Regions from separate parts of the Marinobacter sp. C2H3 genome, predicted to be linked through region 2. Evidence: predicted binding sites of a transcription regulator. Region 2 holds the regulator's gene; the other holds the start of a gene.

Region 1 (14,771 bases), on a different contig from region 2:
CGGTAGCCGGCGGTGGCGGCGCACATCAGCCCGGCGGCGCCGGCGCCGATCACCACGACGTCATAGCGCTTGCCGGGCGCCTTTACGGAGGCGCTGTCTGTGGGGCCGGTTTGAGGGCCAGAGGGTCGGGTCATACGGGCGTTACCTGAGGGAAGAACCTGCCTGCCGAGGCGAAAACGGCAGGCAGTATATCAGGCCTCCGGCAGCCGGACCGCCCCCTCCATGTAGAACGCCGCCTGACCGGCAATGGCCACGCGATCGCCCTTCAACTGGCAGCGCAGTTCGCCGCCCCGGGCCGACAGCTGGCGAGCGTTGAGCGTCTCCCGGCCCAGGCGTTCGGCCCAGAGCGGGGTGAGCACGCTGTGGATGGAGCCGGTCACCGGGTCCTCATCAATGCCGGCGCCCGGGGCGAAGTAACGGCTGACAAAGTCGCCGTCGTCGCCCGGCGCGGTCACGATCAGTCCCTGGTTGCCCAGGGCTTTCAGGCGTCGCAGGTCCGGCGTTGCCTGCCGCACCGCTGCTTCGTTCTCCAGGATCACCAGGTAGTTGGTGTCGTTGGGCACATACAGCGATTCGGCGGGTGCGCCGGGCAGGGCAGCCAGAATGTCCGGCGGCGTTGGCCGGGACTCGGTGCTCAATCGCGGGAAATCCAGAGTGAGCCAGTCGCCGTTCCGGGACACGCCGAGTACACCGCTTTTGGACTGAAAACGGACGGTGTCGCCGGCCCGGCCCAGTTTATGAAACACCACCCAGGCGCTGGCCAGGGTCGCGTGGCCGCACAGGGGCACCTCCGTGGCGGGAGTGAACCAGCGGATGTGGTAGTCCGCCGCCGGGTCGTCCGCCAGGGGCACGATGAAGGCGGTCTCGGAGAGGTTGTTCTCCAGGGCAAGCTGCTGCAGGAGCGGGTCCGGCAGCCACTCTGTCAGCGGCATCACGGCGGCTGGGTTGCCGCCAAACAGCCGGTCGGTGAAGGCATCCACCTGGTAGATCGGGGTTGTGGTGGTCATGTCAGCGTGTCCTCTTGTGGACGGTCAGCGTAGCGGTTGGCGTGGTGCCGGGTAAACCGGGCGAGTTCCCCCGCGCCGTACAGGTGCAGTTCCGGCAGCGGCCGACCGCCGGGGCGCAACACCCAGTGGTCGGGTTCCGGTTGATCCACCCGGAAGCCCAGGCGAGCCAGGCAGTGCTGGTCGCGCTGTACGGAAAGGTCCGGGAGCCCCGTTGCCATCAGGCCAGGGTGATCGGACGACAGGCTCAGAAGATCCTTGCGTGTGCTGTGGCGGGGCGCGCTGAGATCCAGGGGCTCAGCAGCCAGGTCAGGGCAGGGGCGGCAGGCAACGGTCATGGTGAAGCTCCTTTTCCGGTATCGGGTTGGCAGGCGCGGGCGCCGGTATTGTGGCGGGCCCATGTCTGATCACCGTTTCATTCTCCGGCAGCGGCGACGGCCATAACAGAATCAGCTAAAGTGATTTTGAACCGGTACAGAAGCTGATTTTTGTGCGCTGTACTGGTCAGAATGTCGGCGATCTGTACTGCCCAGTTTCGGTGCGGGTCTGGTGCAATGGACTGGCCGGGTAGCGGTGTGGTTTCAGGAGGCAAACATGGGCGTGCTGTATAACCAGGTGGCGGACCAACTGCAGGGATTGATCGTGGAGGGCGTTTACCGGGAGGGGGAACGACTGCCCGGAGTGCGGGTGTTAAGCCGGCAGCTTGGCGTGTCTGTGTCGACGGTGTTGCAGGCCCACCAGACCCTCGAGGCGCGAGGCTATCTTCAGGCCCGGGAGCGCAGCGGCTATTTTGTGCGGCGCCCGGCCCGGGACGTGCCGGAACCGGCGATGCCGAGCCACCGCAGCCGGCCGCTGCCGGTGACCGCCCGGGACATGACGCTGGAACTGTGCGCGGACGAGGAGCGGCGCATGGTACCTCTGGCGACGGCGGTGCCGCACCCGGATTACCTGCCGGTCCGGCAGATCCAGCAGAGCACGCTCTGGGCGGCCCGTCGGGGCCTCGAAACCCTGGATTACGCCTTCCCGGGCAAGGCCTCGTTCCGGCGCCAGATTGCCCAGCGCATGGCCACACTGGGCGTGGTGATCACCCCGGACGACGTGCTGGCCACCAACGGCGCCCAGGAAGCAATCATCATCGCGCTGCGAGCCGTCACCGAGCCCGGAGACATTGTGGCGGTGGAGACGCCGTCCTTTCCCGGTATTCTGCAGGCCCTCGAGGTGGTTGGCCTGCGGGTCATCGAAATTCCCACCCATCCCTCTGAGGGGCTCAGCCTAGAGGGCCTGGCGCTGGCGCTGGAACAGTGGCCCCTGAAGGCCTGTGTGGTGGTCTGCAACCACAGCAATCCCATGGGCGCCCGTATGCCGGATGCCCGCAAACGGGAGCTGGTGTCCATGCTCGCCGCCGCCAACGTGCCGCTGATCGAGGACGATATCTACGGCGACCTGAACCACACCGGCGAGCGGCCCCGGCCCGCCAAGGCCTTCGATCGCACGGACAACGTGATCTACTGCAGTTCCTTCTCGAAGACCCTGTCACCGGGCCTGCGCCTGGGCTGGATGATCCCCGGCCGCCACATGGCCAGCGCCCGCCAGCACAAGTACTTCGTGAACCTGGCGACGTCGTCGATTCCGCAACTGGCCGTGGCGCATTTCCTGGAGCAGGGCGGATACGACCGCTACCTGCGTGCCGCCCGCCAACATTATCGGGAGTCCACCGAGCGGCTGCGCTCCGCCGTCGCCCGGGCCTTCCCGGAGGGAACGGCGGTGAGCCGGCCCCAGGGTGGCTTTGTGCTCTGGGTGCAGCTGCCGGACGGCGTCTCCGGCACCGAGCTGTACCAGCGGGCCCGGGCGGAAAACATCAATGTAGCGCCGGGGCGGATGTTCTCCACCACCAACAAGTTCGAGAACTGCCTGCGGCTGAACGGCGGCAACCCTTGGACGCCGGTCGTAGAGTCAGCGGTACAGCGCCTTGGTATGATGGCTCACGAATTACAAGAATCGCCCTTCAAAAGGAGCCCATCATGACGTCCATTTATGACCAGGATCTTGCCCCGGTTGACGCCAACTACGCGGTGCAGTCCCCGATCGATTTCATTGAACGCACCGCCAGCGTGTATCCGGATTTCACTTCGGTGATTCACGGTGAACAGCGCTACACCTGGGCGGACACCTACGCCCGCAGCCGCCGCCTGGCCTCGGCCCTGAGCGCCCGGGGCATCGGCAAGGGGGATACGGTGGCGGCCATGCTGCCTAACATTCCGGCCATGGTGGAATGCCACTTCGGCGTGCCCATGATCGGCGCCGTGCTCAACACCCTGAACGTGCGCCTCGACGCCGACGCCATCGCCTACATGCTGCGCCACGGCGAGGCCAAAGTGGTGATCGCCGACCGGGAATTCGGCGAGGTGATCAACCAGGCCGTGGCACAGCTGGACACCCCGCCGCTGGTGATCGACGTGGACGACCCGGAATACGGTGAGGGTACCCGGGTGAGCGACCTGGACTACGAGGCCTTCCTGCAGTCCGGCGATCCGGGTTTTGCCTGGCAGTTCCCGGGCAACGAGTGGGACGCCATTTCCCTGAACTACACCTCCGGCACCACGGGCAACCCCAAGGGCGTGGTGTATCACCACCGGGGCGCCTACCTGAACGCCCTGGGCAACCAGACGGTCTGGTCCATGGGTATGCACCCGGTCTACCTGTGGACCCTGCCGATGTTCCACTGCAACGGCTGGTGTTTCCCCTGGACCGTGACCGCCATGGCCGGCACCCACGTGTGCCTGCGCAAGGTGGACCCGCAGGCCATCCTCAACCTGATTCGAAAGCACAAGGTCACGCACCTGTGCGGCGCGCCGATTGTGCTGAATGCCCTGCTGAACGCGCCGGCGGACATGAAAGCGGGTATTGAGCACGAGGTGCGGGCCATGACCGCCGGCGCGGCGCCCCCCGCCCAGGTGATTGGCGGCGTGGAAGCCATGGGCATCCGGGTGACCCACGTGTACGGCCTCACCGAGGTCTATGGCCCGGTGACCGTGTGTGCCTGGAAGGCGGAGTGGGACGAACTCCCGCTGGAAGACCGGGCGCGTATCAAGGCCCGGCAGGGCGTGCGCTATCACACCCTGGCCGGCACCCTGGTGGCGGACCCGAATACCATGGAGCCGGTGCCCAAAGACGGCAAGACCATCGGCGAGATCTTCCTGCGGGGCAACACGGTGATGAAGGGTTACCTGAAGAACCCGAAAGCCACCGCCGAAGCCTTCCGGGGCGGCTGGTTCCACACCGGCGACCTGGCGGTGTGGCACGAAGACGGCTATCTGGAAATCAAGGACCGCCTGAAGGACATCATCATTTCCGGCGGCGAGAACATCTCCACCATCGAGGTGGAAGATGCCCTGTACCGGCACCCGGCGGTGCTGGAAGCGGCGGTGGTGGCCCGCCCGGATGAGAAGTGGGGCGAAACGCCCTGCGCCTTCGTGACCCTCAAGCCAGATGCGGGCACGGTCACCGAAGAGGACATCATCGCCTTCTGCCGGGAGCACCTGGCCCGCTTCAAGGTGCCCAAGACGGTGGTGTTCACGGAGCTGCCGAAGACGTCCACGGGCAAGATCCAGAAGTTTGTCCTGCGGGACCAGGCCAAGGCGCTGAGCTGATTCGGCGCGCTGCCCGTCATGCGCGGTAGGCCCCGGTGTTGTCATTTCGTGACAAAGTGTCAACACCGGTGGCCTGGCCGCTTTCCCCGGCGAGCATCCGCCGAGTAGACTGACTCCACTGTGTGCGTTTTAACCAGGGTTCGCGGCCTTACGAGGTCGCTGAACCGTGCCCGTTCCACGCCCGCCGGCCGGAGGTTGCCATGTCTGCCCATTCACTGCCCGCCAGTTCCACGCCCGTTGACGTCTCGGTGGCGCCGCGCCACATCCGTTTTGATGTGCGTGAAGAGCTGAAAACCCTGTGGCACGGCAACGATGTGTTCCGAACCGCCTTCTTCAACGCGCTGTCGCTGCAGTTTCCCGAGGGGGAGCAGCAATTCATCAACGCCGTGCGCCATTACCGGGATCGCATTACCGATCCAAAGCTGGCCCAGGAGATCCGGGGCTTTATCGGCCAGGAGGCCCTGCACAGCCGGGAGCACAAGGATTACAACGAGGCCCTCAAGGCACGGGGCTACGACGTGGACGCCATCGACCGCCGGTTCCACAAGCACATGGAGTGGGTGCACCGCCTGCCGCCAAGCCGTCAGCTGGCGGGCACCTGCGGCGCCGAGCACTACACCGCGGTGCTGGCCAACGCGATTCTCTCCCATCCGGAGTGGATGGAGGGCGCCACGCCCACCATGCAGCGGCTCTGGCGTTGGCACGCCATCGAGGAAACCGAGCACAAGTCTGTGGCCTTCGACGTCTACCGGGCCTGCATCGGCGACGAACGCCTGCGCCGGGTTGTGTTCCTGTTCGTGACCTACAACTTTTTCAAGTACACCTTCCTGAACACCTGCAGCCTGCTGAAAGCCGAGGGCAAACTCTGGAGCCTACGGACCTGGCTGGGGGGCGTGAACTTCCTGTGGGGCCGGCCGGGTGTGCTGCGGCGCTGCCTGCCGGAGTTCCTGGCGTATTTCCGAAAGGATTTTCACCCCTGGCAGCAGGATAACCGGACCCTGCTTCAGGAGAACCTGCGCCAATTGGAGGCGGAGACCGCCGCCGGGTGATACAGATACTGAAATTACGCCGGGCATGTGCAACACTGAGCCTCCCCAGAACAATGACAAGAAAGGGCGCACCCGACCGAGGTGACGCCCGCCGCCGGAGGCACCCATCATGCGAGTAGGTTTGATCGTCGATTCCGCCTGTGACCTTCCTTATGAGTTCAGCCGCAAGCACGACCTGTTCATCCTGCCGGTGACCGCCCGTATTGACGGACAGATGGTGATCGACGAGCACGATCCCGTGCGCACCCAGGAGTTCTACCAGAGCGGGCTGTTGCAGAAAGGCCATCAGGCCGAAACCGAGGCGTTTTCCGTGCGCCAGATCCACGATCTGTTCATGGAGAAGATCGTCACCCAGTTTGACGTAGCCTTCTGCGAAACCGTGACCCGCAGCCGCAGCCTGATCTACCAGAACGCAACCGAGGCCATGAACAGCGTCATGGCCAACTACGAGAAGGCCCGGGCCGCCGCGGGGCGGGAAGGCAAGTTTTCGATGCGGGTGATTGACAGCAAGCAGATTTTTGCCGGGCAGGGCCTGCTGGCCGCCCACACGCTGAGGCTGATCGAGCAGAGGCTGAGCAAGAACGCCCTGCGTCATGAGGTGGAAACCTTCACCGACCAGATTTATACCTGTGTGATCCCCAGGGACCTGCACTACATTCGCGAACGGGCCCGGCGCCGGGGCGACAAGAGCGTGTCGGCCATGGTGGCGTTCCTCGGCAAGGCCCTGAACATCACGCCGGTGATTTTTGGCCGCGGCGCCGAGGGCCAGCCGACCGTGAAAACCCGCAGCTTCGACGCGGCCGTCGAGAAAGTGATGAATTACGCCGCCGCCCGCGTCGACGCGGGGCTGCTCACGCCCTACGTCAGCCTGTCCTGCGGCCTGAGCTGGACAGAAATTGAGGATCTGCCGGGCCTCAACCGCCTGCGGGACGCCTGTGAGCGCAACGGCGTGGAGCTGTTGCTGTCTCAGATGGGCATCACCAGCAGCATTTACGTTGGCCCCGGCAGCCTGTGCCTGGCGCTGGCCGCCGACCCCCATGCGTTTTCCGACTACCAGTAACGAGACCCTATGACCCGATCCGACACCGACCTGACCGATCAACTGCTTGACGCCCACGTGAAGCACGAGCTGTCCGCGCTGAAGGGCGCCAAGCTGAAGCGATTTGTTGAGGGTGAGGTGGACGAATTGCTTGCCCTGACGGATCGGGTGACGCTGAACCGGCTCAGCAGCCCGGAGCGGGTGATGGGGGTGATTCGACGCATCGTGGTGGAGATGGAGCTGGACCCGGGCATCCCGGAGCTGGCGGCGGAAATGGCCACGGAGGTGCTCAATGCACCAGTGCAGGCTCGCACCGAACTTGGCCAGATTCTCTCCCGGGAACAGGCCACGGCGTTTCTGGAGCAAGCCCTGGAACTGCGCCAGCAGCGCGAACGGGTGATCCGGGAGATCATGGCGCACCCCGTGTACCAGGAACTGGTGTCGAACGTGGTTTACCACGGGCTGGTGAACTACCTGTACGAGGACAACCTGCTCACCCGATCCGTGCCCGGCGTGGGCTCGGTGATGAAGTTTGGCAAGAAGATGGCCAACAAGGCCGTACCCGGGCTGGATGAAACCTTCGAGCGGCGCATCAAGAGCTGGCTGTCCGACAGCCTGCCGGGGCTGATCGCCCGCAGCGAACAGTTCCTGAACCGGGCGCTCAGCGACGAGGAACTCCGGGACAGCGTGACCGCCGCCTGGGTGGCGGTGGAAGACCAGACCATTGGCGATCTGCGGGAGGGCCTGGGCGACCTGCAACTGCAGGAATTCGTGGTGCTGGGCTTCGAGTTCTGGCTGAGCTTCCGCAAGACGGAATACTTTGAAGGCTGCGCCGAGGCGGTGGTGAATCATCTGTTCGCGAAATACGGCGACCAGCCGCTGGCGACGTTGCTGGGCGATGTGGGCGTCACCCGCGAGGTGATCCTGGCGGAGGTGGAGGCCTACGTCCTTCCGATCATGGACGTGCTCCGGGAAGAGGGGTATGTTGAAGCCCTGATCCGGCGCCGTCTGGAACCGTTCTACCGGTCTGCGGCCGCGCGCCGTCTGCTATCGTCCGACACCGCCTGAACCGCGTTTCACGGCCGTGCCAGTCGGCCGTACCGTCTTTTCCGCGTTCAGGAGTGCCGATGGACCTGTTCTGGGCCTACGTTCTGGCCATTACCCTGCTGACCATCACCCCCGGTGTGGATACCCTGCTGGTCATGCGCAACGCCGGTCGCGGCGGCCTGGGGGATGGCTGCCTGACCAGCCTGGGCATCTGCTCCGGGCTGTTCATTCACGCGTCGCTCTCGGCGCTGGGCATTTCCGTCCTGCTGGTGCAGACCGCCTGGGCCTTCACCGGGCTGAAGTGGCTCGGCGCTCTGTACCTTATCTGGCTGGGCATTGGCTCGCTGCGACAGGCGTTTAATCCGTCATCGGCGCCAGCGCCGCAGGTCAGCGCCCGTGCCGACGATCGCCGGCCTGTCGTCTGGCATCAGGCGTTCCGGGAAGGGTTGTTCTCCAACGTATTCAATCCGAAAACCGCGCTGTTTTATATGGCGCTGTTGCCCCAGTTCATTGATCCGGCCGGCAGCGCGCTTGCCCAGTCCCTGTTCCTGGCGGCAATACATTTCGGACTGGCGATGGTCTGGCAGTGCGGACTGGCGTGGGTGGTGGTGCGGTTCCGGGGGCTGGGGGCGAGCGCACGGCTGAAGCGTGCGCTGCACCTGCTGACGGGCGGGTTCTTCGTGGCGATCGGCGCCCGCCTCGCCAGCAGTTAACCGGGGCTGAGGCGGGGCTCAGCGCTCCAGATACTTGAGTTTGTCGGTTTTGCCGTCCCACTCGGCGGCGTCCGGCAGGGGATCTTTCTTCTCGGTGATGTTCGGCCACTTGCCCGCCAGCTCGGCGTTCAGCTCGACAAACTGCACCTGCTCGGCCGGCAGCTCGTCCTCGGAGAAGATGGCTTCCGCCGGGCACTCGGGCTCGCACAGGGCGCAGTCAATGCACTCGTCCGGGTCAATGACCAGGAAGTTCGGGCCTTCGTAGAAGCAGTCCACGGGGCACACTTCCACGCAGTCCGTGTATTTGCACTTGATGCAGTTATCGGTAACGACAAAAGCCATAGTCAGATCCCTGGTGTGTCAGTGGTCAGTCTCATCAGTAAGGCGCATATTGTAGGGAGCGGCCTGCGGGTGAGCAAGCGTGCGCCGGCTATAACCATATGCCCGTCACAGGGTGCTTCCGTGCGGTGTCAGCGGCGCCTTTGCCGCGTCCCTGACAGCGTTCCGCCCCGAATCCTCAGCCCCGCCCTTCAAGCAGTTTTCTGAGCTGGTAGAGCGCGTCGAGGGCCTGCCGTGGCGAGAGGTCGTCCGGGTCCATGTCCGCGAGGGCCTTTTCCACCGGGCCCGGTTCCAGGCTGGCGAACATGTCGCCCTGAAACGCGCCTGCCGCCGGGGTTTCCCGCACCGTCGGCGCGGCCGGGGCAGTGGCCGCGGGTTTGCCGGCCGCCGGGCTGGCGCTGCCCTCCAGATGCGCCAGCTGGGCGCGGGCGTTGCGGATCACGTCCTGGGGAACGCCGGCAAGTTTGGCCACTTGCAGGCCATAGCTCTGGCTGGCGGGGCCATCGTGGACGTTGTGCAGGAACACGATGCTGTCGTCGTGTTCGGTGGCGGTCAGGTGCACGTTCACCGCATGATCCAGATCGTCCGCCAACTGGGTCAGTTCGAAGTAGTGGGTGGCAAACAACGTGTGGCAGCGGATGTTCCGGGCCAGGTGTTCGGCGGTGGCCCAGGCCAGGGACAGGCCGTCGAAGGTACTGGTGCCCCGGCCGACCTCGTCCATCAGCACCAGGCTGTGCTCGGTGGCGTTGTGCAGGATGTTGGCGGTTTCGGTCATTTCCACCATGAAGGTGGAGCGGCCGCCGGCGATGTCGTCGGAGGAGCCCATGCGGGTGAAGATGCGATCCACCGGCCCGAGCGTCGCCCGGTTCGCAGGCACAAAGCTGCCGGTGTAGGCGAGCAGGGCAATCAGCGCCACCTGGCGCATGTAGGTGGACTTGCCGCCCATGTTCGGGCCGGTGATCACCAGCATGCGGCGCTGCTCGTCCATCAGCAGGTCGTTGGGCACGAACGGCTCTTCCAGCAGTTGTTCCACCACCGGGTGCCGCCCTTCCTCGATGTCGAATCCGGGCCGGTCGGTGAACGTCGGCGGTGCCAGGCGGAGGCTGGTGGCCCGCTCGGCAAAGTTGCTCAACACGTCCAGCTCGGACAGCGCCTGGGCGGCATCCTGCAGGGCCGGCAATTGCTCGGCAACCGTCTCCAACACCTCGTCATACAGCGCCTTTTCCCGGGCAAGGGCCCGGCTCTTGGCGCTCAGGGCCTTGTCCTCGAAGGTTTTCAGCTCCGGGGTGATAAAACGCTCGGCGTTCTTGAGGGTCTGCCGGCGAATGTAGTCCACCGGCGCCTGGTCCGATTGGGCGCGGCTGATCTCGATGTAGTAACCGTGTACCCGGTTATAGCCGACTTTCAGGGTGCTGATACCGGTGCGCTCCCGCTCACGGGTCTCCACATCCAGCAGGTACTGGCCGGCGTTTTCACTGATGTTGCGGAGCTCATCGAGTTCGTCGTCGAAGCCTTCGCGAATCACGCCGCCGTCGCGAATCACCACCGGCGGGTTGTCGAGGATGGCCCGGCTGAGCAGGTCCGCGAGATCTGGGTATTCGCCCACGGTGGCGGCCAGCTCGCCGATGTGGCCGGACTGCACCGGCGCCAGTGCCGCCTGCAGGTCAGGCAGGGTCTGAAAGGCGTCCCGCAGGCGGGCCAGGTCCCGGGGGCGGGCAGAGCGCAGGGCCACGCGGGCCAGAATGCGCTCGATATCACCCACCTGCCGCAGCAGCTCGTGCACCGGCTCGTAATGGAAGCCGTCCAGCAGAGCGGCAACCGCCTGCTGGCGCTGCTGCACCACATGGATGTCCCGCAGCGGGCGGTTCAGCCAGCGGCGCAGTTCCCGGGCGCCCATGGCGGTGGCGGTGCGGTCCATCACCCAGGCCAGGGTGTACTGGGTGCCGCCCATCAGGTTGGTGTCGATCTCCAGGTTGCGGCGGCTGGTGGCATCGAGGATCACCGCGTCGTCCCGGCGCTCCCGGGTCAGCTTGCGAATGTGGGGCAGGGCGGTGCGCTGGGTTTCCCGGGCGTACTGGAGCAGGCAGCCGGCGGCGCATATCGCCAGGTGCAGGTCCTCGCAGCCGAAGCCGGTGAGGTCTTTCACCTGCAGCTGTTGCGTGAGGGTGCGCCGGGCGCTGTCCGCTTCGAACAGCCAGGGGCCCTGGCGGCGTACGCCGGTGTAGCCCTCCAGCAGCTCGCCGAAGGGGAACTCTTCGCTGACCAGAATTTCCGCCGGCCGCAGGCGTTGCAATTCACCCTGAAGCGCCTCCGGGTTGTCCAGCTCAGAGACCGCAAAACGGCCGCTGGAAATGTCCAGGGAGGCCAGACCAAAGCGTTCCTTGCGGTTGTAAAGTGCCACCAGCAGGTTGTCCCGGCGTTCCTCCAGGAACGCTTCATCACTGAGGGTGCCGGGGGTGACAATGCGGATCACCTTGCGTTCCACCGGCCCCTTGCTGGTGGCCGGGTCGCCGATCTGCTCGCAGATGGCGATGGATTGGCCCCCGCGGACCAGGCGCGCAATATAGCCCTCGGCGGAATGGTATGGCACCCCCGCCATCGGAATCGGATTGCCGGCGGACTGGCCCCGGGCGGTCAACGTAATGTCCAGCAGCTCCGCGGCCTTTTTGGCGTCGTCGAAAAACAGCTCGTAGAAGTCCCCCATGCGGTAGAACACCAGCTCGTTCGGATGCTGTCCCTTGATCTTGAGATACTGTTGCATCATGGGCGTGTGGCTGGAGAGAGCGTTGGGGGACTGGTCGGTTTGCGCTGCTGACATGGACGGGCCCGATTGGTGTTGCATTGGAGTGAGGCGGGAATTGTAAGAAAATAACCGCAGGGATGAAACGCGCCTGTCAGCAACCAGAGGAGAACGGCCAGATGACCACCATTGTAACGGACCAGCAGTTACAGGAGGCCGGTGAACAGCTGGGCCTGAAGCTGGAGGCAACCGGGCTCACCGTTGCCACCGCGGAGAGTTGCACCGGCGGCTGGGTCGCCAAGGTGCTGACCGACCGCGCCGGCTGCTCTGCCTACACCCTGGCCGGTCTGGTGACCTACAGCAACCAGGCGAAAGAAACGGTGCTGGGTGTGGCGCCCAGGGCGTTGGATAACCACGGTGCGGTGAGCGAACCGGTAGTGCGCCAGATGGTCGCCGGTGCGGCACGGTTGGCGGGCGCGGACCTGGCGGTGGCTACCAGCGGCGTGGCCGGCCCCGGCGGCGGCACCCCCGAAAAGCCGGTTGGCACTGTCTGGTTCGCCTGGGGAACGCCGGAACGCACCGAGGCCACCATGCGACGGTTTGATGGCGACCGGGAGGCGGTCCGGCGACAGTCGGTGTTGTTCGCGCTGGTGCGTCTGGCGGACTACATCGACCGGATGTGAAGCGGTTCCCGTGCGGGTTGGGAAGCGGGCTGATAAAGGGGGTTGGTCTGCCCGTTCGCATGTGTTTTAATACTGTGCAAATATACAGGCATTCGAGGGGTGTGCACCAATGGAAGACAATCGCAAGAAAGCGTTGAGCGCTGCGCTCGGTCAGATTGAACGTCAGTTCGGCAAGGGCGCCGTGATGAAAATGGGCGACCACCCACGGGAAGCGATTCCGGCGGTGTCCACCGGCTCCCTCGGCCTGGACGTGGCCCTGGGCATTGGCGGCCTGCCGTACGGCCGGATCGTGGAAATCTACGGTCCGGAAAGCTCCGGTAAAACCACGCTGACCCTGCAGGTGATTGCTGAGGCCCAGAAGCAGGGCAAGACCTGTGCCTTCGTGGACGCCGAGCATGCGCTTGACCCGATTTACGCCGAGAAGCTGGGCGTGAACGTCGATGAGCTGCTGGTCTCCCAGCCGGATACCGGTGAGCAGGCGCTGGAAATCGCCGACATGCTGGTGCGCTCCAACGCGGTGGACGTGATCATCGTAGATTCCGTCGCGGCGCTGACGCCGAAGGCGGAAATCGAAGGCGAGATGGGTGACAGCCACGTGGGTCTGCAGGCGCGTCTGATGTCCCAGGCCCTGCGTAAGCTCACTGGCAGCGTCAAGCACGCCAACTGCCTGATGGTATTCATCAACCAGATCCGGATGAAGATCGGCGTGATGTTCGGCAGCCCGGAGACCACCACCGGTGGTAACGCGCTGAAGTTCTACGCCTCTGTTCGCCTGGATATCCGCCGTATCGGCGCGGTCAAGGACGGCGACGAAGTGGTCGGTAACGAGACCCGGGTGAAAGTGGTCAAGAATAAGGTCTCACCGCCGTTCAAGCAGGCGGAGTTCCAGATCATGTACGGCAAGGGCATTTACCACATGGCCGAGGTGCTGGACATGGGTGTGAAGGAAGGTTTCGTGGACAAGTCCGGCGCCTGGTACGCCTACAACGGCGACAAGATCGGCCAGGGCAAGGCCAACGCCTGCAAGTTCCTGGAGGACAATCTCGACATCGCCCAGGAAATCGAAGCCAAGGTCCGGGACAAGCTGATGCCCAAGCCGGTCAAGAAAGAGGCGGCCGCCGCAGAAGCTCCGGCTGAAGCCAACGGCGAGCTGCTCTGAGCCCGCTGTGAAGCGCCTGTTGATCATCGCCCACGCGCCGTCGCCAAACACGCGGCGGTTGCGGGACGCGGTGGTCAGCGGCGCCCGCGGTCCCGAGATCGAGTTTGTTGAGGTGGTGCTTCGGGCGCCCCTCGAGACGCAGCCGGACGACATTCTGGCCTGCGATGCAATCATCCTCGGCACCACCGAAAACCTTGGATACATGGCCGGGCTCGTCAAGGACGTGTTCGACCGCTGCTATTACCCCTGCCTGGAACACACGCAAGGCCTGCCATTCGCCTACTATGTGCGGGCCGGTCACGACGGCACCGGCACCTGCCGGGCTATCGACACCATCACCACTGGCCTCCGATGGCGCCAGGTGCAGGCACCTCTGGTCTGCCGGGGCGACTATCAACCGGATTTCGAGCGCCAGTGCCGGGACCTCGGGCTGGCCCTGGCTGCCAGCCTGGACGCCGGCGTTATCTGACAACGGCCCGCGTCTGCCCCCTTGGCCTGATGACGGTCGTGAAGCACCCATTCCATCCCAACAGGCGACAGAACGGCCCCCAGAATCTACAATGGGCGGCCAAAGACTTTCCAATCAAGCCGTTATCCGTTGCAACAGGAAGACACCTTGAAGCCATTGCCCCTGCATCAGTTGTACAAAGCCTGCGTTCTGAAGGATCTGCCGTTCAAATCCACCCGGCAACTTGAGCCCCTGGCGGAGATTGTTGGCCAGAATCGTGCCCAGGAGGCGGTGCGTTTTGCGCTGGCGATGCCCCATGGCGGCTATAACGTGTACGCGGTGGGCCGCAACGGGTTGGGCAAGCGCACCATGATGCTCCGGTATCTGGAGCACCACGTGGACACCGAGCAGCAAAGCCACGACTGGTGCTATGTGGCCAACTTCGAAGACCCCCGCTCGCCAACGCTGCTCAAGCTGCCGGCCGGTCAGGGCGCCCAACTGCGCCAGGATATGGACAAGCTGATGACCCGGTTGGTGAAGGTGATTCCCCAGACCTTCGACAGCGACAGCTTTGTCGAGCGCGCAGAGCAACTGAAGAACGAATACGGCAAGAAGCAGGAAGACGCCCTGGAAAAGGTGGCCTCCCAGGCCCGCAAGAAGAAAGTGAGCCTGACCGTGACCACTCCGGGGGGCTACCGGCTGGTAGCCATGAACGGCGAAGAGCCGCACACCGCCGAGACCTTTGAGGCGCTGTCGGACACCGAAAAGAACCGCTTTGAGCAGGCGATCGATAAACTCGAGAAGCAGTTGCGCCAGGCGCTGCGCAAAATTGCGGACTGGGAACAGGAATACGCGGACAAGCAGCAGGCCCTCAACCAGGAAACCCTTGAGGGCATCATC
Region 2 (14,771 bases):
AACAGGATGTCCCGCCGGATGTGATCAAACAGCGGTGAGCCACGGCGTACTTCGTCCTGAACGCCGGAGAGCACTTTGACGACGATACGATCCGACAACTCCTCCATGAAGGCATCGTAATAGAAGTTCAGAAACCGATAGAGGCGGGTGTTGGTAACATCGATAATCCGGTACTGGTGCAGGCGGTACACGATGGACACCACCCGCAGAATCCGCAGGAAGCGGAAGCTGCCTACCGGAATGCAGCCCACCAGGTCGTACCAGTGAATAAACGGGTAAAAATACCAGCGGTCGTAGATGTCCTGGCGAATGGCATAGCCCCAGCGCACGATGAACTCCGTCAGGAAAATGGCGACGAAGCCCAGGTCGTAGAAAAAGAATTGCTCGTGAATGGGCTCGTAGGCCTGATGAAGCCAGGGCAGATGACTGGCCAGTCCCTGTTGCACGGCGGTGACATTGTAGATCGAGTCCCAGATGATCAGCGCCAGATTCAGAAACAGCAGGGCCAGCATGACCATGTCGATGATGAACCACAGCAGTTGATGGCTGGCCTTCAGATTTTCCCGGTTTATGTGCAACATGGACCCACGCAACGTCCTGACGGAAGAGTGTAATTTTGGAGTGTAACCCGAATCCGCCCCCGCTTCGCACCCGAGCGCTGTCTTCGGTGCGCGCGCTCGTCTGTCTGATGCTGCTGCCGGGGCTGGTGGCTGCCCAGCAGGTCAACGTGACGGTCAAGGGCGATCATCCGGCGTTGCAGGCCAACGCGGAAGCGTTCATTGGCCAGGTAGATGACCGCAGCGAGGACAATCTGCGGCGCTATGCGCCGACGGCGGTGGACCAGGCAAAAAAGGCACTGCGGGCGCTGGGTTACTACCAGCCGGTGGTCACCTGGTCGGTCAGCGGTGGCGATGATGAGACGCTGGCGACGCTGACGCTGGAGATCGACCCCGGGGAGCCCGTACGGGTGACCAAGCGGCAGGTGGAGATTCGCGGCCCGGCGGGTCAGGATCCGGCGTTCATGAAGCGGCTGCCGGCCTCGCCCGCAGAAGGCGATGTGCTGGATCACGGCGCTTACACCAACCTTCGGGATACGATTCAGTCACGGGCACGCAAGCTGGGCTACTTTGACGGCCGGTTTGTCACCCATACGCTCACGGTGGATCCGGAACAGCACAGCGCCCGCATCGAGCTGGTGTACCAGTCCGGCGAGCGCTATCGGCTGGGTGACGTCACCTTCGCCAAAGACCACTGGTTCGAACTGTCCCTGCTGGAGGACTACGTCACCTTCGAGCCAGGCACCCCCTACCACGCTGACCGTATTGCTGAGCTGAATCGTTATCTGTCGTCCAGCGGGTATTTTTCCGGGGTGGACATCAACGCATCCCCGGCGGATGCCAAGGACCGGGTGATCCCCGTCGGGGTGGACCTGACCCGCCGGGATCCCCGCTCGGTGTCCGCGGGTGTGGGCTATTCCACGGACGTGGGCCCCCGGATCAAAGGCAACTGGACCGAGCACTGGATCAACCCCATGGGCCACAAGCGGGGCGCCGAAGCCGAGCTGTCCAATCCCCGGCAGAGCCTGTCGACCTACTACGAGCTGCCCCTGGATCCGCCGATGACGGATGCCATACGGCTGACCGCCGGCTACCAGCGGGAAGACATCGAAAACATCGCCTCCGATCGCCTGACTCTCGGCCAACAGTGGCAGCATCAGCTCGATAGCGGCTGGCTGCAGGTGGCGTCCCTGCGGTGGGAGGGCGAGCGCTACGACGTCGGCGGTGCCGAATCCGGCAACAGCAGCCTGCTGTTGCCCGGGCTGAGTTACAGCAAACTGCACCAGGACGCGCCCCTGGATCCGTCCCGGGGGTTCCGTTTGCAGTTTGATGTCACCGGCTCACACCGGGCGGTGTTTTCCGACGTGGACATCCTGCATGTGTACACCCAGGCCCGCGGGCTCTACACCCTGGCGAACCGGCACCGGTTTCTCGCCCGCTTCCAGTTTGGTGCGGTGGCCACCAACCAGTTTTCCGACGTGCCCCCGTCCCTGCGGTTCTTTGCCGGTGGCGACCAGAGCGTGCGCGGCTACGGCTATCAGACGCTGTCGCCGGAAAACGACGACGGCGTGGCCGTGGGCGGACGCTTTCTTATGGTGGGGAGTGCCGAATACCAGTATCAGTTTGCCGACCGTTGGCGCGCCGCCGTGTTCGTGGACCACGGCAACGCCGTCAACAACGTGTTTGATCCGCTGGCCACGGGCGCCGGCGTGGGCATTCGCTGGGTCAGCCCGGTTGGCCCGCTGCGGCTGGATGTGGCCAAAGGCCTCGACCCGGAGTTTGGCGGCGGATGGCGCATCCACTTCTCCATGGGGCCAGAGCTATGACGGAACCCCGCGAGCATCCGCCAGCGCCTACTGAGACGCCGCCCGAGGGGCCGGGCCCGGCATCCCACCGTCACCGGGCCCGTCGCTGGCTGTGGACTGCTCTGGTGCTGTTGGTGGGCGTGCCGATGCTGCTGTTGGTGGCCACCGTGGGCGTTATTCGCACCAGCGACGGCACCGCCTGGCTGCTGTCCCAGGTACCGGGCCTGACGGTGGACCGCTCCGGCGGCACGCTGCTGGGGGACTGGCGGGCGGATCGCCTGCGCTGGCAGGGTTTTGGGGTTCGCCTGGATATCCAGGCCCCGCATCTGGACTGGTCACCCCGCTGCCTATTGGCCAAGACCCTCTGCGTGGATGCCCTGACCGCCGATCAGGTCGATGTGGTGACGGTCCCCGGTGAAGACGCCACCGCATCGGCCGGCCCCATCGACCTGCCCACCCTGGACCTGCCCGTGTCACTGGATGTGTCCGGGGTGGCGGTTGGTGCGTTGACCGTGAACGGCGCCAATGTGTGGGACACGTTCTCCGCCCGGCTGGAGGGGTCGGGCGCCGACTGGCAGGTCAGGGCGTTGTCCTACCGGCGGGGCGATCTGTCCCTGTCGCTCAACGGGAAACTGGAGACCCGTGGCGACTGGCCCCTTGATCTGGCGCTGGAGGTGGGCCTGCCATCGCCGGATGACGGTCCCTGGACGCTGTCGACCCGGCTGCAGGGCAGTGCCCATGACCTGCGGCTAAGCGGCAGCAGCGCGGGCTATCTGGAAGCCACGTTCAACGGTGGCGTGGCGCCGCTGGATCCGGATCTGCCGGCGCAACTGACGGTCCGTTCGCCCCGGTTCGCCGCAACCGGCGACCTGCCGAAAACGCTGACCTTCAATGACATTGACCTGACGGCGGCCGGCTCCCTGGCCGACGGCTTCCAGACTCGGGGCAGCGCCAGTCTCCCCGGTACCCAGGGTCCGGTCAGCGTTAACCTGCAGGGCCTCGTCAGCGCCGGGGCCGCCCGGGAGATCCAACTGACGCTATCGGCGGCGCCGGCAGGCGACGCGGAAGCCGGCAAAGGCAAAGGCAAAGGCACCGTGACCGTCAACGGCGAGGTGAACTGGTCTGACGGGCTCGATGCCCAAGCGGACCTGTCTCTGGACCGTTTTCCGTGGTTCACCCTGATACCTGGCATGGCACCGCCCCCGGTCACCGTGTCGTCACTGGACGGCAAGGCCAGCTACCGGGGCGGGCGTTACCAGGCCGACCTGCAGGCAAATACCCAGGGCCCGCTGGGGGGCGCCCGGGTCACGGCCTCTCTGGAAGGCGATGGCCAGGGCCTGAAGGTGCCCAGGTTGCGCCTGGCCAGCCCGGCCGGCTCCCTGGACGGGCAGGCACAGCTGGGGTTTCAGGGACCGCTGAGCTGGCAGGCCCAGCTGGATCTGGACGGCTTCAATCCGGGCTACTGGCTGCCGGCGCTGACCGCGAGCCTGGACGGCCAGGTGCAGAGCGAGGGCCACCTGACGGATGGCCCGGTGCCCAGCCTCACCGCGAGCTGGGACCTGAAAGGGCGCTGGCAGAAGCAGCCCACCCGGGCCAGTGGGGCGCTGGACACCCGAAGTGGTGCCTGGCAGCTCAGCGACCTGGCAGTGGACGTTGGCGACAACCGGATTCGGGGCAAGGGCACCTGGGGCGAGCGGCTGGACGGGCGGTTCTCACTGGCGTTGCCCACGCCCGAGCAAATCTTGCCTGGCCTGAAGGGGCGCATTGAGGGCCAGGCTACCGTCTCCGGAACGGCCGCCGCGCCGACGGGCAAGCTGAGCCTGACCGCCGATGGCGTGGCCTGGCAGGACCAGGTCAGCGCCGAAACGGTACGCCTGAACGCAACGCTTTCCGCGGATCGGTCCCTGTCGTCGTCGCTCGCGGTGACCGGGCTGGAGGCCGCCGGGCAGCGCGCGGATTCGATTGACGCCGGGCTGGACGGCACCCTCGGCAAACACCGGCTGACCCTGGACATCCAGCAGCCGGAAGATCGAATCCGCCTGGCGTTCGCCGGCGGATTCGTCAACGACGGCAAGGGCTGGCAGGGGGCGCTGGAAAACGGCCGCATCGACGTGCCGGAGCAGGATCAGCGCTGGCAGCTGGAAGCGCCGGCCGCGCTGAGCTGGCGGGCGGATAAGGGGGTTACCTTCGGCCAGCACTGCTGGCGCTGGCAGCAGAGCACCGTGTGCGCGGACGATCAGCAGCTCTGGCCCAACCCGGACATCGCCTACCGAATTACCGGTTTTCCGACCCAGGCCCTGGCGCCCCTGTTGCCGGATACGCTCCGGTGGCAGGCGACGCTGAACGGCCAGATCGGATTCACGCTCACGGATCAGGGCCCGACGGGCACCGTTGATCTCGATGCGGGCCAGGGGCGTTTTGAGGTTCTGGTGGACGGCGACTGGAAACCCCTCGACTACCAGACGCTGACCACCCACCTGAACCTTGATCCAGACCGTGCGCGGGTGAAGGTTAATGTCGCTGGCAAGGGAGTGGGCGACCTGTCGCTGGCCATGACCATTGATCCGTCCCGTCCATCCTATCCCGTTGACGGCGAGTTTGATCTCAAACACCTGGATCTCGCGCTCGCCGGCGTGTTCACCGGGCTGCAGGAGGTGGGCGGCGACATCAACGGCCACGGCACGTTGAGCGGGCCCCTGCTCAAGCCAGCCGTCACCGGGCAATTGGTGCTCTCGGACGGCCGCCTGATGGACCCGACGCTGCCGGTCCCAATGGAGCAGATCGATCTTGAGGTGGCCCTTGAGGGCCAGTCGGCGACGCTGGACGGGCGCATTCGCAGTAACGCCCGAAGCGATACCTCGGTCAACGGCACCGTCGGCTGGGGTGGTTCTGGCGGCCCCAGCGCGGACATTGCCATCAAAGGCCGCCGGATTCCCGTAACCGTCGAGCCCTACGCCCGGGTGGAAGTCGCACCGGATCTCACCATTCGCTTCGAGCAGGGTGAGCTGTCTGTCATCGGGCAGGTCGATGTGCCCCGGGGCGAGGTGGAAATCCAGTCGCTGCCGGAACAGGCCGTGCAAGTATCCGATGACGAAGTGGTGGTCGGTGCGGACAAACCGGAGCCCGCCATCCGTGCGCTGAATATGGACGTGACCGTCCGGGTGGGCGACGACGAGGTGACCTTTTCTGCCTTTGGGCTGACCGGCAACCTGGAGGGCAACCTGCGCATCGGTAACGATCTGGATACCCGGGGCACCCTGCAACTGGTGGACGGACGCTACGAAGCCTATGGGCAGGAGCTTGAACTGCGCAAGGCCCGGCTGCTGTTCGTCGGCAATCTGACGCAGCCCTACCTGGACGTGGAAGCCATCCGTCAGGTCGACAGTGTGACGGCGGGCCTGCGCCTGAGCGGGCCGGTGCAGTCGCCCCAGACGGAGGTCTTCTCCAATCCCGACATGCCGCAGTCCGACGCCCTGAGTTACCTGATTCTTGGGCGCCCGCCCCAAAGCCAGGGTGACCGCGGAGCCATGGACCGGGCGGCCCTGTCGCTGGGGCTAACCCAGGCCAGCAAACTGACCGGCAAGGTGGGCAACGAGTTGGGTATCCGTAATCTGGCGCTGGAAACCGAGGGCAGTGGTGATGCAACGTCCGTGGTGGCCAGCGGCTACCTGACCCAGGATCTGAGCGTGCGTTACGGCGTTGGTATCTTCGAGCCCATCACCACGGTGGCGCTGCGCTACGATTTGGGAAAATATTTCTACCTTGAGGCCGCCAGCGGGTTGGCCGCGTCCCTCGACATATTCTACACCCGGGACTTCTGAGCCATGGTGGCGCCAGGCCACCATGGGAAACGTACCCTGGCCTCAGTCCAGTTCGAACGTCACACTGACGGACGCCTCGATGTCCTGGGGCCCGACGCTGCTGACCGCGTCCTTGGTCATGCGGGCCTCCGCCATCATGACCGGAACCGGGCGATAGCCGCCGTTAACCGTCATGCTCTTCACCGCACCACAGGACTGGCCCAGTTTCGAGGCCACAAACGCGCACTGCGCCCGGGCGTTGTCGATGGCCTTCCCCAGGGCCTGCTGTTCCAGGGCTTCCTGGTTAGAGTGGAAAAACTGACGGGGATTGAGCTGGTATTCCAGGCCCAGGGCCTGGGCCTGCTCCAGCAGCGGGTTCAGCAGCTTGAGATCGTGCAGGGTAAAGCTGACGGTCTGGGAGGCAACCGCCACCTGGTGGTCGCTGCTGGATCCGTCCCGGGAAGGCACGGGCCGAGTGTACAGGCTTAGGCTGGCGTCGGTGTAATCCTCAAGCTGGTCCCGCCATTGAGCGGTTTTCTTGCGCCACGCCGACATCTGTTTGCGAACCTGCTCTGAGGCCGTGGCGGCGTCCGGGTTTTCCGCCGTCGCGCTGAAGGACAGCGTGGCGCTGTCGGGCTGATAGCGAACCGCGCCCTGGCCGGTCAGGCTGAGCTCACCGGCGCTGGCCACGGCGGGCACCAGAGCAATCGCCAGCATCAGGCCGGCAAGCAGCGGGCCGGCCTTCGAGGGCCGGCGGTTGTTCATCCGGGGGTGGGGGGCAGAAACACGGGGCATGCGGATCATGGCTGGTCTCCTTGGGCGCGTCGGTGATGAAGCTCACCGGTTATGGGTGCAGGTGGCCGCTCACCGGCCCGAAAGGCACGGGCGGCCTGGACAAAGACTCGGAACAGTCGGCGGTGGCCGGGATGATACAACAGGTATTCTGGGTGCCACTGCACGCCCACGAGCCACTGCGGACCGGTGCCCTCGAAGGCCTGAACGAAGCAGTCGTTGTCGACGGCCACCACCCGCAGGGCGCCGCCGAGTCGCTTGATGGCCTGGCTGTGAATGCGGTTGGCCCCAATGACGGGGGCATCCAGAATCCTTCCCAGCCGGCTGTCGGTGACCACGCGGACGGTCTGCAGTGGCAACAGCAAGGGCCTGTGGCGCGTGTTTACCCGAAGCGGTGTGACGTTCTGGCACAGGCTGCCACCGCGGAAGACGTTAACAAACTGGGCGCCCCGGCAAATCCCCAGTACCGGCAGGCACTGGCTGCTGGCGGCCTCCAGCAGTTGCTGGTCGGTGGTGTCCCGGGACAGGTCATAGTTTGCCTTGACGGTGGGCTGCTGCCCGTAGCGTGCCGGGTGCACGTGGGTACCGCCGGCCAGGACCAGGCCATCCAACCCGTCGACGCTACGACCCGGCCCCGGCCGCAGGTAACGGACGCGCGCCCCCTGCAGACGCAGTGCCAGTCCAATCAGCCGGTGGGCAATCGATCGACGCCGGGGAACGCTCACGCCAATCGTGACCCCATGGGGGTTGAAACCGGGTTCAGACATAGCCACGGGCATCCAGCCAGCTCTGCACTTCTTCGCGCCACCGGTGGGTCAGGTTGTGAAAGCTGAACGCGCGGCTGCCCCGGTAGGCTTCCCGCAGTTCCGCCAGGTGTTCGGCCCGATTGGCGATCTGCTCGAGCATTACCCAGTCGTTCCAGACCGTGGAAAAGTGCCAGTCGGGATTGCCAATGTCGCAATCCGGCAGCCGGTAGTGCAGGGTGGGTCGGGTCTTGATGCGCGGGTCCTCAACGTAGGTTTCCAGCAGCGGCCTGTCCAGATGGGCAAACAGTGGCAACAGATCAAGCGCGCGGTTGCGGGTGGGGTTGAACCGGAGATAGTCCCGCATGAGGGTCTCCTGGTCCGGCGCGTAATCGTCGGCCATGAGCAGGTCGACGTACTCGTTGTCCCAGGGCTCGATGTAGGTGGTGAACTTGCGGCTGATGTCCAACTGGTGCCGGTGGCGGAGCCAATCGTACAGGCCGGCAAAGGCCTGCAGGTAGCGAACCAGGGTCTCCGGCTTCAGGTCCGGCAATTCGGGGTTCAGCTGCAGGCCAAACGCGAAATAGATGGCCTCCCGGCTACCCTGGGCGCCGGCCAGGTGGAGCTCGTCCACCAGGGCCTCGATTTCGTGCAGGCGCGAGAGGGGTACCGGCGGGCTGACCACCTCAAGCGGTACGATCTTCTCCGCGGCGGCGTCAATGACATCCATGGCCTGGCTGCCAAGGTCTCGCAGGGAGCGGGGCAGACGCTCGTCGGCCAGGTCCAGTTCCTTTATCGGATCAGAGTCCAGCTCAATCACAAACGGGCCCAGGTCTGTGTCAACTTCGGACACGTATCGGGCGGTCTCATGGGCCGGGGCGTCAAGCAGGGATGACACCTTGTTGACCAGCGCCTCGTAGCTGAGGCCGGACAGCTCAATCTCAACGCCCACGCGGCGCTCATCTCCGGAGCGGTCTTGCCCCGGGGTGGTCCGCCGCACATCGGGCATGGCCAGTGTCTCGGTGCTTCCCATCGTCAGGATTCCTTTGCGGTCGTTGAGCGCACACCTTAACACAGACGGTCTCCGGCCGGCCTGACCGCTCAATGACAAAATCGTTGGGCTGCCTTTACACTGGATAAAACACTGTATATAGTCCAGATACTGTATAAACAAACAGGCAAGTTGAGCCGGCTGAATAGTCAGGTTGCGAGCGCAACGGCGAGGATACGCGAATGAAACTGACCGCAAGGCAATCCCAGGTGCTGGATATCATCCGGCGTTACATCGACGAGACCGGTTATCCGCCGACCCGGGCGGAAATCGCCAGCGAGCTGGGGTTCCGGTCCGCCAATGCGGCGGAAGAGCACCTGCGGGCACTGGCCCGCAAAGGCGCCATTGAGATGGTGCCGGGTGCCAGCCGGGGCATTCGCCTGCCGGACGCGGAGCCCGACCTTGGTCTGCCGGTCATCGGCCAGGTGGCGGCTGGCAGCCCGATCCTCGCCCAGGAACACATTGAGGACCACTGCACCCTTCAGGCGGATTTCTTCTCGCCGTCCGCGGACTATCTGTTGCGGGTTCGGGGTATGAGCATGAAGGACATCGGCATCCTCGACGGTGATCTGCTCGCGGTGCATCGCACCCAGGACGTTCACAACGGTCAGGTGGTGGTGGCACGGGTCGGCGAAGAGGTCACCGTCAAACGCTTCCGGCGTGAGGGCACGAAAGTGTACCTGATTGCCGAGAACGAGGAATTTGCCCCGATCGAAGTGGACCTGTCGGAGCAGGAACTGTTCATTGAGGGGTTGGGCGTCGGCGTTATCCGGCGCTCCGAACTCCACTGATGTCAACGATCCAGCACGCACGCGGGTGAGATATGGAACAGCTGAGCTTCAATCAGAATCTGGCGTACCAACCTCAAGTGAGGGCAGCGGGTTTCCCAGCGAGTCCGGCCCATTCGGCCCACCCGGCGGAGCCAGGCAGTCTCCGGCGTCGGGCGGTGCTGCGCACGGAGTCGGCGCGGGCCGATGAGGCAGTGGGCAATGTCACGGAGATTATTCTCCCGGCCGGACAGGTAGAGAACTTCCAGCTGCTGTTGCCCATGTTGACCCAGCTAAATCAGGAGAAACGCTGGTTGGCCTGGATTGATCCACCGGCGGCTCTGGTCAGCAAATGGCAGAAGATGCACGGGATTGTGGCGGGTGAGCTGCTGATTCTGCGATCAACTGCCGAGCATCCGGCGACAGAGCTGGCTGAGCGGGCGCTCAGGGCCGGAACTTGCCACGCCGTGGTGCTGTGGACCGATCGGCCGGGCCGGGCCACGCTGAAAGCGCTTCAAGCGGCTTCCGCCGAAGGGCGTAGCCACGGTGTCGTGCTTCGCCAGCGATAACGGCCGTCGGACGCCCCGCCGGCGCTGACTCAGTGCAGGGTGTAGGTCGGTTCGGCGTCCCAGCTGTCGAGATCGTCGTCTTCCCAATCAATATCGTGGGTCACATTGCCAACGGCTTCGATGCCGGCGGCAATCATGGCCTTGGCGACCTGGATGTCCCGGTCCTCCATCATTTCCCGGGCTTCTTCGGAAAACGAGATTTTCACCAGGGGAGCGCTGTCGTCATCAATCCGACGGAGCGCGTAGTCGCCGTTGCTCAGTTGTACGATTTCATAAAACGAGGGTGACATTCAGTAAACCTGTGTGCTGGGAAAATTTCACATACGTTCTTGCCGGTTCCCACATCCACGCCGGGTTCGACGTGCGTGGCAAGTGTCGGATACCGGCCTCACCACTCACCGTGACGTTCACTCAGCTCGTCCGCGAACGCTTTCAGCGCCTTGAGTGTCTCCAACAGTGCCGCCTCTGAACGGTCCGGGCCCGTCTCCCGGGCAACGGCAATGATGTTATCCGCTGACACGGTTTTTCGGGCGGCCGGTGGGTGGCTTTGGCCGTGTTCAAGCTGGTCGAGGTGATGCCACCAGCTGCCTGGCGTTCGGGCCAGTTCTACGAGCTGTTCTACGTCCGGATTGCCATCTCCGGTCAGCGTCCTGATTTCATCCAGGCTGACGGGTTCGGCGTGCCGTTGCTGGTACAGGCGCGCAATCATGGTCAGTAGCAGCCGTCGGGCCCTGAGTATCAGTTCGATTGCCCCTTGCCGGCAGGCTTCCCCTGCCAATGCCCCCGATGCATCCGCGTCAACCTGGCTGGTGGCTTGGCTGCTGCGGATCAGCAGCGCCCGTGCCAGGGCCAGCTTTTGCGACAGCAACGAATGCCAGGAATCGCTCATGATGGGCTCAACACTCCAAGGGGTTAGGCCAAGAGGATAAGGCCGGTCAGCGCGGATGGCCCCGGCGCTCACCAATGTCCGTTCACGTAACGGCTCAGTATAACCGATTCCTCCGTTAATTTCTGCCCCTCCGGATCTGGCGCTCCGGGCTTGTCAAAAAAAGATACAAACAATCGATTGAAACAAGCGTTTGAATCTGGCAAAAAGCCTCAGCCGATCAACTAATGCGAGGTAACGCACATGGGAATCCGGTTCTTGGCCATCGCCATTCTGGTAGGGCTCGTCACGTCCGCTCCGGCTTTTGCAAAAGTCAGCGCTGAACAGGCGGCGCGGCTGGGGAAAGACCTCACGCCGGTGGGCGCCGAGCGCGCGGGTAACGCCTCGGGCAGCATCCCGGCCTGGGACGGCGGGCTGAGTGAGCCACCGTCGGGCTGGCAACCCGGGCAGGTGGAGGTGAACCCGTTCCCAAAGGATCAGCCACTGTTCGTGATTACCCAAGACAACCAAGCACTCTACAAGGCGCACCTCACGGACGGCCAGTCGGCCATGCTCGAGGCCTACGGCCCGGACTTCGTGATGCCGGTATACCAGACGCGCCGTACCGCCGCCTTCCCCCCGGCGGTGTATGAGAAATCGGTGGAGAACGCCACTCAGGCCGAGCTGTTGGAAAACGGCAACGGCGTGCGCAACACCATTATGACCAGCCCGTTCCCGATTCCGAAAAACGGCCTTGAGGTGATCTGGAACCATATCCTGAGGTACCGCGGCCAGGAAGTGGCGTTTCGCAGCGCGTCGGCCACGCCCCAGGTGGATGGCAGTTTCAATCCGGTGGTCAACGACTACGAGTATTTCTTCGCCTACAGCAAGACCGGCGCCCGCCTTGCGGACATCGACAACAAGATCTTCTATCTGAAAACCAACACTGTGGCGCCGTCCAATCTGGCCGGCACCATCACCCTGGTGCATGAAACCCTTGATCAGATTCGTTCGCCCCGCTTGGCGTGGCGGTATGACGCCGGCTCCCGCCGCTTGCGCCGGTCGCCGAACCTGGCTTACGAGACCGATCTGCCGAACGCATCGTCCCTGCGCACGGTCGATCAGAAGGACATGTACAACGGCGCGCCCAACCAGTACGACTGGACGCTCCTGGGCAAGCGTGAACTCTACGTGCCATACAATGCCTACAAGCTGCATGACGCGGGCGTAACGCCGGCGGACATCCTGCGCCCCGGACACCTCAATCCGGCGCTGACCCGATACGAGCTGCACCGGGTCTGGGTGGTGGAAGCCACGCTGCGGACGGGCATCAGCCACGTCTACCACCGCCGGGTGTTCTACCTGGATGAAGACAGCTGGCAGATCCTGGCGTCGGAAGCCTACGACAGCGAAGGCCACCTCTGGCGGGTGTCTGAGGCCCACAACATCACCTACTACGGTGAGCCGGTGTTCTGGACGACCCTGGAGGCCACCTACGATCTGAAGGCCCGACGCTACTACGTCGATGGTCTGGACAACGGTTATCCGGCTTACGATTTCAACCCCGGATTCCGCCGCAACGAATTCACCGCGGCGGCTGCGCGCCGGGCGGCCCGTCGATAGGTCATGCCGTTCGCTGTGGGGCAGGGTGGTCCGCGCTTGTCGCACCGCCCAGCCCCTGCCATCATGTCCCCAGGCACGTTGATGGAGGCCCGCAATGACCCCGCAAACGACACCCCTTGACCAGCTTGATTCCCTGCTGGCGCAGCTTGATCAGGCTCTGGTGGAACAGGACTGGAGCGCGCTCTCCCGGTTGAACGCCCAGGTACAGCCCCGGGTCGCTGGCGTCATGACGGCCCTTGCCGCCGGCGACCTGGACGCTACCGTCGTGCGCGAGCGCCTCGAACAGTTGCAGCGGTTTGTGGGCATGGCCAGTGAACAGGCCACCGATGCCCGGGCGGAGGCCGAGCAGGCGCTGAAAGGCGTGAACCGCAATCGCAGTGCTGCCCGGGCTTACCACGATATTTCGTCGAACCGGCCGCGGTAGCGTCATAAAATTGACTCGCGGCGATCAAGCGTCTTAAATACCGCACAAATTCCCCAAGAGATTCGCGAGAATGTCTCAAAATAACAAAGTGCTGGTGTTGAGCCAGGATGAGGCCAGGCGCCGGGACATGTTGACTATCCTCGAATTCCTCGGTGAGGAAGAGGTGGTCGCCGGCGACGACGCGTTGTCGCTGCTGGAGGCCGCCGGACAGGACGCCGGGCACGCCGCCACGCTGTCGGTGGCTATCGTGAATGGGGAAGAGGACGGCGCCGAAGCCATGGTGGCGCAAGTGTGTGGCGTCAGCGACGGTATTCCGGTGCTGCTGGTGGGTGATCCGTCGCTGGCCGGGCTCTCCGAAGAACACGGCCGCCGGGTCATTGCCCGGCTGCACTGGCCCCTCAACTACACCAAGTTTATTGACTCCCTCTATCGCGCGCAGGTCTACCGGGACCAGTTTGACCGCTCCCGGGGACGAGCCCAACAGCGCGGCGTTCAGCTGTTTCGCAGCCTGGTGGGCACCAGCCGCAAGGTCCAGCAGGTGCGCCAGCTAATGGAGCAGGTGGCGGACAAAGACGTCAGTGTGCTGATTACCGGCGAGTCCGGCACCGGCAAGGAAGTGGTTGCCCGTAACCTGCACTACCATTCCACCCGCCGGGACAAGCCCTTTGTGCCCGTCAACTGTGGCGCCATTCCCGCCGAGCTGCTGGAGAGCGAGCTGTTCGGCCACGAAAAGGGCGCCTTTACCGGCGCGATTACAGCCCGGGTGGGGCGTTTCGAAATGGCCGAAGGCGGCACCCTGTTCCTGGATGAAATCGGGGATATGCCCCTGAACATGCAGGTGAAGATCCTTCGGGTGCTGCAGGAGCGAACCTTCGAGCGGGTGGGCAGCAACCGGACACAGACCGCCGATGTCCGGATCATCGCGGCGACCCACAAGAACCTGGAAACGATGATTGAATCGGGCAATTTCCGGGAAGACCTGTACTACCGCCTGAACGTCTTTCCCATAGAGATGCCGGCGTTGCGGGAGCGGGTGGAGGACATCCCGCTCCTGATCAACGAGCTCATTGCCCGCATGGAAAAGGAAAAGCGGGGCTCCCTGCGCCTGAACTCCGCAGCCATCATGAGCCTGTGCCGTCACGACTGGCCTGGCAATGTTCGGGAGCTTGCGAACCTGGTGGAGCGTCTGGCGATCATGCACCCCTATGGCGTGATTGGCGTGCAGGAGTTGCCGAAGAAGTTCCGTTACGTGGACGATCTGGACGAGAACCGCTCGGTTGAGGATTCCGGCATGCCCTCCATGGTGCCCGGGCTGGTGGGCCTGGACGCGCCGGCGCTGCTGCCGGTCAATGGCCTTGACCTGAAGGATTACCTGGCCAATCTGGAGCGTCAACTTATCCAGCAGGCCCTCGATGAAGCCGGCGGCGTCGTGGCCAGGGCCGCTGAGAAGCTGCGTATCCGGCGCACCACCCTGGTGGAAAAAGTGCGCAAGTACGGTCTCCGGGAAGAGACCGAGGAGTCCTGAGGGCGCCCCGGGCGCCCGATCCCGTCCGACGGAATTCCGTCACCTGTCCGCGGCTGGTTCCCGTTATGTATTGAAATACATACAAAAACGGGACTTGGCATAAACCTCGCTTTAGCTCATCCACACGAATGACCCAACCACCCGGAGTCCCGGGGCGTCAGGAGAGTGAGGGATGAGTCAGCCACAATACGTTCTGGCCGCCAAGGCAAATGCCGCGGCCGACGCGAATCACAAGGTGACCGCGCTGTTT

What was found. The regulator LexA, encoded in region 2, represses DNA repair genes until DNA is damaged. The targets are predictions, from matches to a motif close to CTGTNTNNNNANACAG.
Region 1: recA (recombinase RecA) is a predicted target of LexA. The motif match lies at 12,337-12,352, and genes of this name have one in related genera.

The regions. Positions count from the first base shown of each region.
Region 1 is NZ_JBBBNZ010000004.1:39,952-54,722, forward strand. It holds gene V3388_RS12840 (NAD(P)/FAD-dependent oxidoreductase) at 1-134, opposite strand, end outside; gene V3388_RS12845 (PhzF family phenazine biosynthesis protein) at 192-1,007, opposite strand; gene V3388_RS12850 (hypothetical protein) at 1,004-1,342, opposite strand; gene V3388_RS12855 (aminotransferase-like domain-containing protein) at 1,599-3,029, shown strand; gene V3388_RS12860 (acyl-CoA synthetase) at 3,026-4,654, shown strand; gene V3388_RS12865 (metal-dependent hydrolase) at 4,870-5,703, shown strand; gene V3388_RS12870 (DegV family protein) at 5,813-6,763, shown strand; gene V3388_RS12875 (hypothetical protein) at 6,773-7,810, shown strand; gene V3388_RS12880 (LysE family translocator) at 7,870-8,502, shown strand; gene fdxA (ferredoxin FdxA) at 8,521-8,844, opposite strand; gene mutS (DNA mismatch repair protein MutS) at 9,020-11,659, opposite strand; gene V3388_RS12895 (CinA family protein) at 11,761-12,264, shown strand; gene recA (recombinase RecA) at 12,374-13,423, shown strand; gene V3388_RS12905 (flavodoxin family protein) at 13,431-13,892, shown strand; gene V3388_RS12910 (Lon protease family protein) at 14,040-14,771, shown strand, end outside.
Region 2 is NZ_JBBBNZ010000002.1:582,020-596,790, reverse strand. It holds gene V3388_RS07810 (hypothetical protein) at 1-581, opposite strand, end outside; gene V3388_RS07805 (autotransporter assembly complex protein TamA) at 689-2,383, shown strand; gene V3388_RS07800 (translocation/assembly module TamB domain-containing protein) at 2,380-6,183, shown strand; gene V3388_RS07795 (SIMPL domain-containing protein) at 6,226-6,966, opposite strand; gene V3388_RS07790 (gamma-glutamyl-gamma-aminobutyrate hydrolase family protein) at 6,963-7,721, opposite strand; gene V3388_RS07785 (amidoligase family protein) at 7,714-8,730, opposite strand; gene lexA (transcriptional repressor LexA) at 8,931-9,539, shown strand; gene V3388_RS07775 (cell division inhibitor SulA) at 9,572-10,084, shown strand; gene V3388_RS07770 (hypothetical protein) at 10,114-10,374, opposite strand; gene V3388_RS07765 (DUF6586 family protein) at 10,473-10,973, opposite strand; gene V3388_RS07760 (DUF1329 domain-containing protein) at 11,214-12,572, shown strand; gene V3388_RS07755 (SOS cell division inhibitor) at 12,667-12,996, shown strand; gene V3388_RS07750 (sigma-54 dependent transcriptional regulator) at 13,067-14,521, shown strand; gene V3388_RS07745 (sensor histidine kinase) at 14,694-14,771, shown strand, end outside.